DNA from 4 places in the Bradyrhizobium sp. WCU1 genome. Region 1 is predicted to be linked to each of the others. Evidence: predicted binding sites of a transcription regulator. Region 1 holds the regulator's gene; each other region holds the start of a gene.

The links. The regulator LexA, encoded in region 1, represses DNA repair genes until DNA is damaged. The targets are predictions, from matches to a motif close to TGTTCNNNNTGTGTTCNG.
Region 2: ruvC (crossover junction endodeoxyribonuclease RuvC) is a predicted target of LexA. The motif match lies at 867-884, and genes of this name have one in related genera.
Region 3: ACTUWL_RS19170 (ATP-dependent Clp protease adaptor ClpS) is a predicted target of LexA. The motif match lies at 1,258-1,275, and genes of this name have one in related genera.
Region 4: ACTUWL_RS16445 (YifB family Mg chelatase-like AAA ATPase) is a predicted target of LexA. The motif match lies at 1,342-1,359, and genes of this name have one in related genera.

The regions. Positions count from the first base shown of each region.
Region 1 is NZ_CM130280.1:7,021,291-7,023,489, forward strand. Features, by position in the region: gene ACTUWL_RS32950 (hypothetical protein) at 1-384, opposite strand, end outside; gene lexA (transcriptional repressor LexA) at 649-1,353, opposite strand; gene ACTUWL_RS32960 (molybdopterin molybdotransferase MoeA) at 1,598-2,199, opposite strand, start outside.
Region 2 is NZ_CM130280.1:2,402,846-2,405,044, forward strand. Features, by position in the region: gene ruvA (Holliday junction branch migration protein RuvA) at 1-42, opposite strand, end outside; gene ruvC (crossover junction endodeoxyribonuclease RuvC) at 314-841, opposite strand; gene ACTUWL_RS11080 (YebC/PmpR family DNA-binding transcriptional regulator) at 1,065-1,811, opposite strand; gene ACTUWL_RS11085 (methyl-accepting chemotaxis protein) at 2,025-2,199, shown strand, end outside.
Region 3 is NZ_CM130280.1:4,125,142-4,127,340, reverse strand. Features, by position in the region: gene ACTUWL_RS19175 (mechanosensitive ion channel domain-containing protein) at 1-979, opposite strand, end outside; gene ACTUWL_RS19170 (ATP-dependent Clp protease adaptor ClpS) at 1,304-2,199, shown strand, end outside.
Region 4 is NZ_CM130280.1:3,539,511-3,541,709, forward strand. Features, by position in the region: gene ACTUWL_RS16445 (YifB family Mg chelatase-like AAA ATPase) at 1-1,291, opposite strand, end outside; gene ACTUWL_RS16450 (hypothetical protein) at 1,515-2,199, shown strand, end outside.

The DNA of each region.
Region 1 (2,199 bases):
AACCTTCGGCTTCTGTTCGATCTGCGGATGCAATGCCGGCAATTGTAGCACACTGACGCGCTGTCCCTCGACAAGCTGAGTCACCAGCACGTGGCTGCCGTCGGGGAATTCGACCGCGTCGTGATGGCGATCCGGCACGTCGGGCTCGACTTCGTTGAACACGCCGACGCGGAAGTTCATCGTCTTGGTCCAGATCCAGCGGCTGTCGTAGCGAACGTTCTCGGCGAAAGCGAGCTCGGTGCCCGGCAGCATGCAGACCGCGACAGTGGGATCGTTCTCCGAAGCAAAGCCGCGGGTCGAGGTGCCGCGGAAAGTCGTCGTGATCAGCGTCTCTCCGACAATGGCGGGGCGCGATGCCACGGCGTGCAGACTGTAGTCACACATCGGATGGCTCCTCATTGAGGTAGCGACCCGTGCCTCTCCATGAGGCATAGGGCCTCTACCAGAGTGGACGATAGCGAACGAGTGTCTGCTCGTTTCTGGGCGATTGTACGACTGCTCCGCGAACGCGCCGATCACAAACACGCGACGCTGCGTGAGAGGTATCGGAGCGCATCAGCCAGCCTGCACGAGAAGCCGCGCGTGACGCTATCTTTCAAGGAACGGTCCGATGTGCCGCTCGTTCCTCGCCGCCGCAAGTATTTGCATTCAGTACTTGCGGTAGAGGCCGATCAGCTTGCCCTGGATGCGGACCCGGTTCGGCGGCAGGATGCGCACTTCATAGGCCGTGTTGGCCGGCTCCAGCGCGATCGACGCTCCGCGGCGGCGGAAGCGCTTCAGGGTGGCTTCCTCCTCGTCGATCAGCGCCACCACGATATCGCCGGTGTTGGCGACGTCGTTGCGCTGGATCAGCGCCATGTCGCCGTCGAGGATACCGGCATCGACCATCGAATCGCCGCGCACTTCCAGCGCATAGTGTTCGCCGGCGCCGAGCATGTCGGGCGGCACGCTGATGGTGTGGCTACGGGTCTGCAGCGCCTCGATCGGCGTACCGGCGGCGATCCGGCCCATCACGGGCACGGCGACCGGCCGGTTGCCGTCGTCCTCGGCGATCGGCGGCGTGCTGGTGCGCTTGCCGAGGGTGCCTTCGATCACGCTCGGGGTGAAGCCGCGGCGGCCATTGCCGCCGCCGGCCGACAGCTCGGGCAATTTGATGACTTCGATGGCGCGGGCGCGGTTGGGCAAGCGGCGGATGAAGCCGCGCTCCTCCAGCGCAGTGATCAGGCGGTGGATACCGGACTTCGAGCGCAGGTCGAGCGCATCCTTCATCTCGTCGAAGGAGGGCGGCACGCCGGCCTCTTTCAGACGTTCATTGATGAAACGCAGAAGTTCGTACTGTTTGCGCGTGAGCATCTCGAGTATTCCCCCGGTTGATAGCGTCGTTCGATTCCGAGACTCTTCAGTGGGGCCTGCACGCCGGGCCTGACCTCCGAAGCACGGTGCTCATTGCAAGCACTCCCTCGCGGCCTCCCGATTGTAGACACCAGTACTCGAAACAAATCATGAACGGACACTATATGTTCGATATGTGTTCCGCAACCACTTAATTTCAGGTGAACGTATCGGGCAACGCACAACGAGCGGGCCGCGAAAGCCCTCACTCGGGCAGCGTCAGGATCTCGCATTCACTGCCTTTGATGGCAGCAGGCGCAAACGGCGGACGCACGAGAAGTGCCCGCGCCGCAGCAAGATTCCCGAGCAGCGACGAGTCCTGCTGCATGACAGGCGTTGCGATCAGCGTGCCGTCATCGTTCTCCTCGAGACGTGCGCGCAGATAGTCCTCGCGCTGATCATTGGCGGCGAGGTCGCGGCCGAGCAGGGCGGTGGTGCGGACATGATGAATCGTTTTCCGGCCGCTCAGCGCCCGAATCAACGGCACCAGGAACAGGAAGGCGCAGACATAGGATGACACCGGATTGCCGGGCAGGCCGATCACCCGCATCGCGCCTAACCGGCCATGCATCATCGGCTTGCCGGGCCGCATCGCGATCCGCCAGAACGCCATCCTGACGCCCTCGGCCTCCAGCGACTGCTTGACCAGGTCGTGGTCGCCGACCGAGGCGCCGCCGGTCGTAATCAGGATGTCGGCTTCAGTCTCGCGCGCCCGGCGGATGCCGGCCGTGGTCGCCTCCAACGTGTCGGCGGCAACCCCGAGGTCGACGGTCTCGGCGCCTTCGGCGCGCGCCAGCGCCCGCAGCG
Region 2 (2,199 bases), 2.9 Mb from region 1:
CTCGCCATAGGAATCGATCAGGCCTTTGAGCTTGCCGATCATCTTGCCACCTCGCACTCGGTGCTCGCACTGCGTTCGAATGCTTCAGTGTGGGACGTACCGGCGGAAGGGCTCCCTCCCCCCTTGCGGGGGAGGATTAGTGAGAGGGGTACCACACGACGCGCTCTCTCAATTTCCGTTTCGGCGGCGGGTGACCGACCTTGCGAGAGTGATGAACGCATCGACCGTCTCGCCCTGGGCTTACCCCTCTCCCCACCCCTTGCCCGCAAGGGGGGAGGGAGCCCGATCAGCGCGCCCGCCTCACTCGCACCGATCATAGGTTCGCCACCCTGAGCCGCAGCGCCGCACTTTGGCGGTGATGGGCATGGGTGATCGCGACCGCGAGCGCGTCCGCGGCGTCGGCGGAGGGCGGCTCGGCTTTCGGCAGCAGGATCTTCAGCATCACCTGGATCTGGTTCTTCTCGGCGTGACCGGCGCCGACCACGGTCTTCTTGACCTGGTTCGGCGCGTATTCGGCAACCGAGATACCGAACATTGCGGGCGCCAGCATGGCTACGCCGCGGGCCTGGCCGAGCTTCAGCGTGGCAACGCCGTCCTTGTTGACGAAGGTCTGCTCGACCGCGGCCTCGGCCGGCCTGAAGTCGCCGAGCACCGCGGCAAGCCCCTCATGGATCGCGAGCAGCCGGCTCGCCAGCGGCAGATCGTCCGGCGGCTCGACCGAGCCGCAACCGATATACACCAGACGGTTGCCTTCGGTCTCGATCACGCCCCAGCCGGTGCGGCGGAGACCCGGATCGATACCGATGATGCGGACGGGAGAGCGAATCGGCTGGGCTGTCATGGGGTAGTGATACCGCCTGGCCTGCGAGAACGAAACACAAACGGAGTACCATCCCCCGCTCCGCGCGTCATCGCACGGTGCCCGTCATCCAGCCGTGCTCGTCATCCCCCGCGAAAGCGGGGGATCCAGTACGCCGCGGCCTATCGGATCAAGCACAACGACAGCCTCTGGAATACTGGATCGCCCGGTCGAGTGTTCGGGCGATGACAGCAGAGTAAGTGGCTCAGCCGCCCATCTTCGCGATCAGCGCGTCGGACACCTCGAAATTGGCGAACACGTTCTGCACGTCGTCGTGCTCGTTGAGCAGATCCATCAGCTTCAGCAGCTTTTCGCCGGTTTCGTCGTCGACCGCGACGGTGTTCTGCGGCTTCCAGGTCAGCGCCGCCTTGCGCGGCTCGCCGAACTTCGCTTCCAGCGCCTTGGCCACGTCGCGGAAGGTATCCTGCGAGGCGTAGACCTCGTGGCCGCCCTCGCTGGACACCACGTCGTCGGCGCCGGCCTCGATTGCGGCGTCCAGCATGGCATCGTCGGAGGCGACCTTGGCGTCGTATTCGATGATGCCGGTGCGATCGAACATAAAGGCGACCGAGCCGGTTTCGCCGAGATTACCGCCGGACTTGGTGAAGAACGAGCGGATGTCGGAGGCGGCGCGGTTGCGGTTGTCGGTCAGCGCCTCGACGATGACGGCGACGCCGCCGGGGCCATAGCCCTCGTAGCGGATCTCGTCATAGTTCTCGCCCTCGTTGCCGGCCGCCTTCTTGATGGCGCGGTCGATATTGTCCTTGGGCATGTTCTCGGCGCGGGCCGCGACCACGGCGGCGCGCAGGCGCGGGTTCATCGCCGGATCGGGGGTGCCGAGCTTGGCCGCCACAGTGATTTCGCGCGCCAGCTTGCCGAAAAGCTTCGACTTCTGGGCATCCTGCCGGCCCTTGCGGTGCATGATGTTCTTGAATTGGGAATGGCCGGCCATGCGACGTCTCTTCGAGGCTTAGGGTCTGAACGAGGGTGGAAAACGCGGCCTTATAGGCCTCTCACGGTCAAAATCAAAGGATCGGCGAGGCCTTCGGGCCCGGGAATACTACCGCATGCCGGAATATGAGGCACTTGTTAACCATGACTTCATGCCCGGATGCGAGGATCGCCGCCGTCCCGCCGTAACTTTCCCAGAGCCCCCGGAACTCCCATGGCGTTCGGTTTGTTTCGAAAGCAAGTGCCGGAGCCGGTTGCGCCAACCGTCGCGCCGCAGGTTCCAGCCGCGGTTGCCACGCCCGAGGTCTCCACCGAGGCCGATTCGGCCAAGGAGATCTTGGAGCTGCTGGAACTCGAGCTCGGCGCGATGATCCGCCAGCTCGAGCGCG
Region 3 (2,199 bases), 2.9 Mb from region 1:
ACGCGACATTGGCAAAGCAGATGCCCGATACGCCGACCGCTACAATGCGTCGCGCCCAGATCTCGATATAGGCCGCGGTTTCGGCCCGGACGCGGAACAGGCCGAACGGACCGGCCAGCGCCCGCACCGCACAGATCAGCGCCCGCGAGAGCGCATAGGCATTGACGACCGCAAGGATCACGAGCCGGGTGGTCGACTGGTCGCCGATCTCGGTGCCGAGCAGCGCGGTGGCGACGCTGACAAAGACCACGACCGGCAACAGCTCGAGCACGAGGCGCCCGAGCACGAAGGGCAGCCGGATCACCGACTGCCAGGCCCGCGCCAGGCTGAGCCGGCGGCGATGCAGCTCGGGCTCCGGCGTGACGTCGGCGACCGACGACGGCGGATCGGCGCTGGCGAGCGCCTGCGCCGGCACCCGCGCCGTCTGCGGCAATCGCTGCTCCAGGAACGCCACCGGCCGCTTGATGAGGCGGAACACCACCCACTCGACAAGCAGCGCGCAGCCGAACACCAGCGCCAGCTTCCAGGCGATATCGATCAGCAGGCCATAGGCAGCCGGATCATTCGCGGTGCGCAGGAACCAGTAGTAGAACGACGGAAAGTTGGTCAGCGTGCGCGCGACATCGGCAACCTCGCGCGACATCTCGCCGACCTGTTCGGACACCATCAGCAGGAGCTGCGCGCCGAGACTGTCCGCGGTGAGCGGGATCGGCGAATGCTGCTCGGGCACAGGCTCCGCAGCCACCGGCTGGGCAGCAGCCTGCGGCGAGGCCTTGGCGATGGCGCGCAGCGTGTTGATGATCTCGCCGCGCTTCTTGTCGTCCTGCAACGTCTCGAGCGCGCGCTTGGCTTGCTCAGGCGTCAGCGTGTCGCTGGTAACGGGCTGCGGCGAAGCCGGCTTGGCGCCCGGCTGCGCCAGTGCGGGAGAGATGAGCAGAGTGAAGACGAGAAGAATCGCAAAACGGAGTCTGTGCGACACGAAGGCCTCATAAAAACAATCGCGCGACGGAAGATTCCTGCAAGAGAATCTGCCCCGCGCTCGCGTCATGTCGGATTATTCCTTTTCGCCCCGATGATGTGTCGGAAGTTTGCCGCTGTGGCGGCCATGTCTTGGCATTTGCCGCAACACAATCGTCACAAGTGTTGAGCGGCGTTTACGCATGCAACGCGCATCCCGCTGGGCCGGCCGAGCCGGGTCACCACACGTCAGGGATGAGACGCCGGAATCTTTCGCTTGACGCAGGCCGGCGGCCATGATGTTCTTATTTTGTTCTTTTGGTTCCGATTGCGTTTCGAGGTGATCATGCACGACGTGTTCAGCGACGACGGTCCGGTCCGGCTCTTCATTCATGATGACGACGAAACGCCGCTGGAGTTCGTGCAGGACCTGTTGCGTACGGTGTTCGGGAAATCCGAGCAGGAAGCCATTGCCTGCGCCGCCTTGATCGAGGCCAACGGCGCTATTCCCTGCGGCCCCTATCCGGGACCGGTCGCACGGGCCATCTTCAACTCGGCGAAATGGCTGATCCGCTCCAACGGCCAGCCGTTGATGATTAGCACCGAATCCGCCGACGCCAGCCGCCCCTGCGATCTCTGCGAAGCCCCGCGGGCCGTGACGGAGATTCTGATCCCCGGTACGACGACTGCATCGCTGTGCAGCGACTGCCTGCTCGCGGCACGCCGCAGTTCGGAAGACTTGCCGGGCGAGACGTTTCGATCCGCTTACGTTGCGCTCGACTGGCATTTCGCCGGCGTGCCGCGCAACCTGATCGTGACACGGGCGCGACAGTTTCCGGGCCACATGCGCGCCGATGTTCAGGTCGCGATCGACAAGCTGTTCACCGATCCGATCCATTTCTTCGGCATCCATGAGGAATATCGCTACGAGACGCTCGACTTCGCGGCGCTGATGAAGGCTGGCCGCAATGCACCGGCGATCGCGCCGCCGCAATATCGCGATGTCGATATCGGCGAGGCCGAGCCGGTGAAGTGCCTCGTCAATGGACTATGGCTGTGCCGAACCGGCGAGCTGCGCTACGCCGTGCTGCTGACATTCTATCGCGAATACAATCACGAGCCGTCGCTGCGCATTGAGATTGCGTTACCTGCCGGCGCGGCCGGCAATGCTTTCGTGCAACGCACTTTCGCCGAGCTGGAAACGGCCGTGCATGCGGCGCGCTCCTATCGCGGCAAGATCCT
Region 4 (2,199 bases), 3.5 Mb from region 1:
CCGCAGCATAGCGTGCGAGCTGGATGTCGCGCGCCGCCGCAACACGCGCGGCGACCTCGGCCGAGCCCTCCGCCGGCGGCGGCAGGATCAGGTCCGCCGCGGTCACGGCGGGCACCTCGATCCGCAGATCGATGCGGTCCATCAGCGGGCCCGAGATCCGCATCTGGTAGTCGGCGGTGCAGCGGTCGACAGGTGCGCGCTTGCAGGAATAGCCGGGCTCATAGGCGTGGCCGCAGCGGCACGGGTTCATCGCCGCGACCAGCATGAAGCGCGCCGGATAGGTCACGCGATGGTTGGCCCGGCTCACCGAGACCTCGCCGTTCTCCAGCGGCTGGCGCAGCGAATCCAGCACCCGCGGATCGAACTCCGGCAATTCGTCGAGGAACAGCACGCCCTGATGCGCGAGCGAGATCTCGCCCGGCTTGGCGCGCATGCCGCCGCCGGTCAGCGCGGCCATGCTGGCGGAATGATGCGGGCTGCGGAACGGGCGCCGCGCCGTCAACGCGCCGTCGCGGATCTCGCCGGCGACGGAGGCGATCATCGAGACCTCGAGCAATTCGGACGGCGACAGCGGCGGCAGGATCGAGGGCAGCCGCGCCGCCAGCATCGACTTGCCGGCGCCGGGCGAGCCGATCATCAGCAGATGATGCCCGCCGGCGGCCGCGATCTCGAGCGCGCGCTTGGCGCTCTCCTGGCCCTTGATGTCGCGCAGGTCGAGCAGCGTTTCCTCGCGCGCCTCGTTCTGGTCTTGCACCTTCGGCTGCGGCCGCGACAGCAGCTGCGTGCCCTTGAAGTGGTTGGCGATCTGGATCAGCGAGTGCGCCGCGATGATCTGGATGTCCGGGCTTGCCCAGGCGGCTTCCGAGCCGCAGGCGGCCGGACAGATCAGCCCCTCGTCGCGCGAATTGGCGCCGATCGCGGCGGGCAGCACGCCCGCCACGGCTGCGATCGAGCCGTCGAGCCCGAGTTCGCCGAGCACGGTGAAGCCGCTCAGCGCATCCGGCGGGATCGCCCCGATCGCCGCCATCAGGCCGAGCGCGATCGGCAGGTCGTAATGGCTGCCCTCCTTGGGCAGGTCGGCCGGCGCGAGGTTGACCGTGATGCGGCGGGCGGGCAGCGCCAGCCCCGAGGCGATCAGTGCCGAGCGCACCCGCTCGCGCGCCTCCGACACCGCCTTGTCAGGCAGGCCGACGATCGTAAACGCCGGCAGTCCCGGCGCGACCTGGACCTGCACGTCGACCGCGCGGGCCTCAATCCCCTCGAATGCGACGGTGGAAACCCGCTGGACCATGCTGCCCCTATCTTCCGCAATTAAGGGTAGTGGAAACTGGTGGAAAGCGCAAGAACATTACGGGAACAAACTTCAGCGGCAACCTCCTCATGGTAAGGATGCTGCCGACGAAGCTCTTGTGAACTGAAGTGAGGGCAATGTGTCCCGTTACAGCCAACTCTACATTGATCAAGCAGGACCGGTATCGGACAGCCCGCGCGCTCGCCGACGCGTCGGAAAGCTGATGGAGAGAGTCAGCACCGACGACACCACGCCAGAACTGCGAGATCTCTTGGAGCGCGAGTTGGGAATTCGGGTAAAGGCTACCTACAATATCGAATGGATCTCATTTTGCGAGAAATGCGACGTTCGCGACTTTCTTGATTGCATTACACTCGCCAATACTTTCTTCGTAAAGAGAGGCCAATCGGCCGGAGCACGCCTTTGGCAGCTGGAGGTTCGGCGCATCTTTACTGAAGAACGCCTTGCGTATGAAATCGATGAAAGTTGCGTTGTCCATCCAGCCGTAGACCAAGAATTTCAGAGGAACCGTCGGTCCACCTTGGCTGGACTCCAGAATGCCCGATATTCGAACAGCCTAGCGGCATTCGAACGAATATCCGACCAACTGGCGGAGCAGCCTCCTAATGGAAAAGACGCTTGGCGAGCAATTTTTAGCGCGGTAGAGGGGCTTTTTCGTCTGATGTTTCCTTCTGCGCCCCAGTTAAATGCCGGAGCTGCGGAAACTCACCTAGGTTCGACTATTCAGCAGACGCACGCGAACGACGCAACCGCAATGCGAGCAGCTAACAAACAGCTGGCATCGTTCAGGGACTGGATAGATTCCTCGCACAATTATCGCCATGAGCAGGGTAGTGAAGAGCCGGTTCAGCCGCCCATTGATCTCGCGATTTTGGCGATAAGTAATG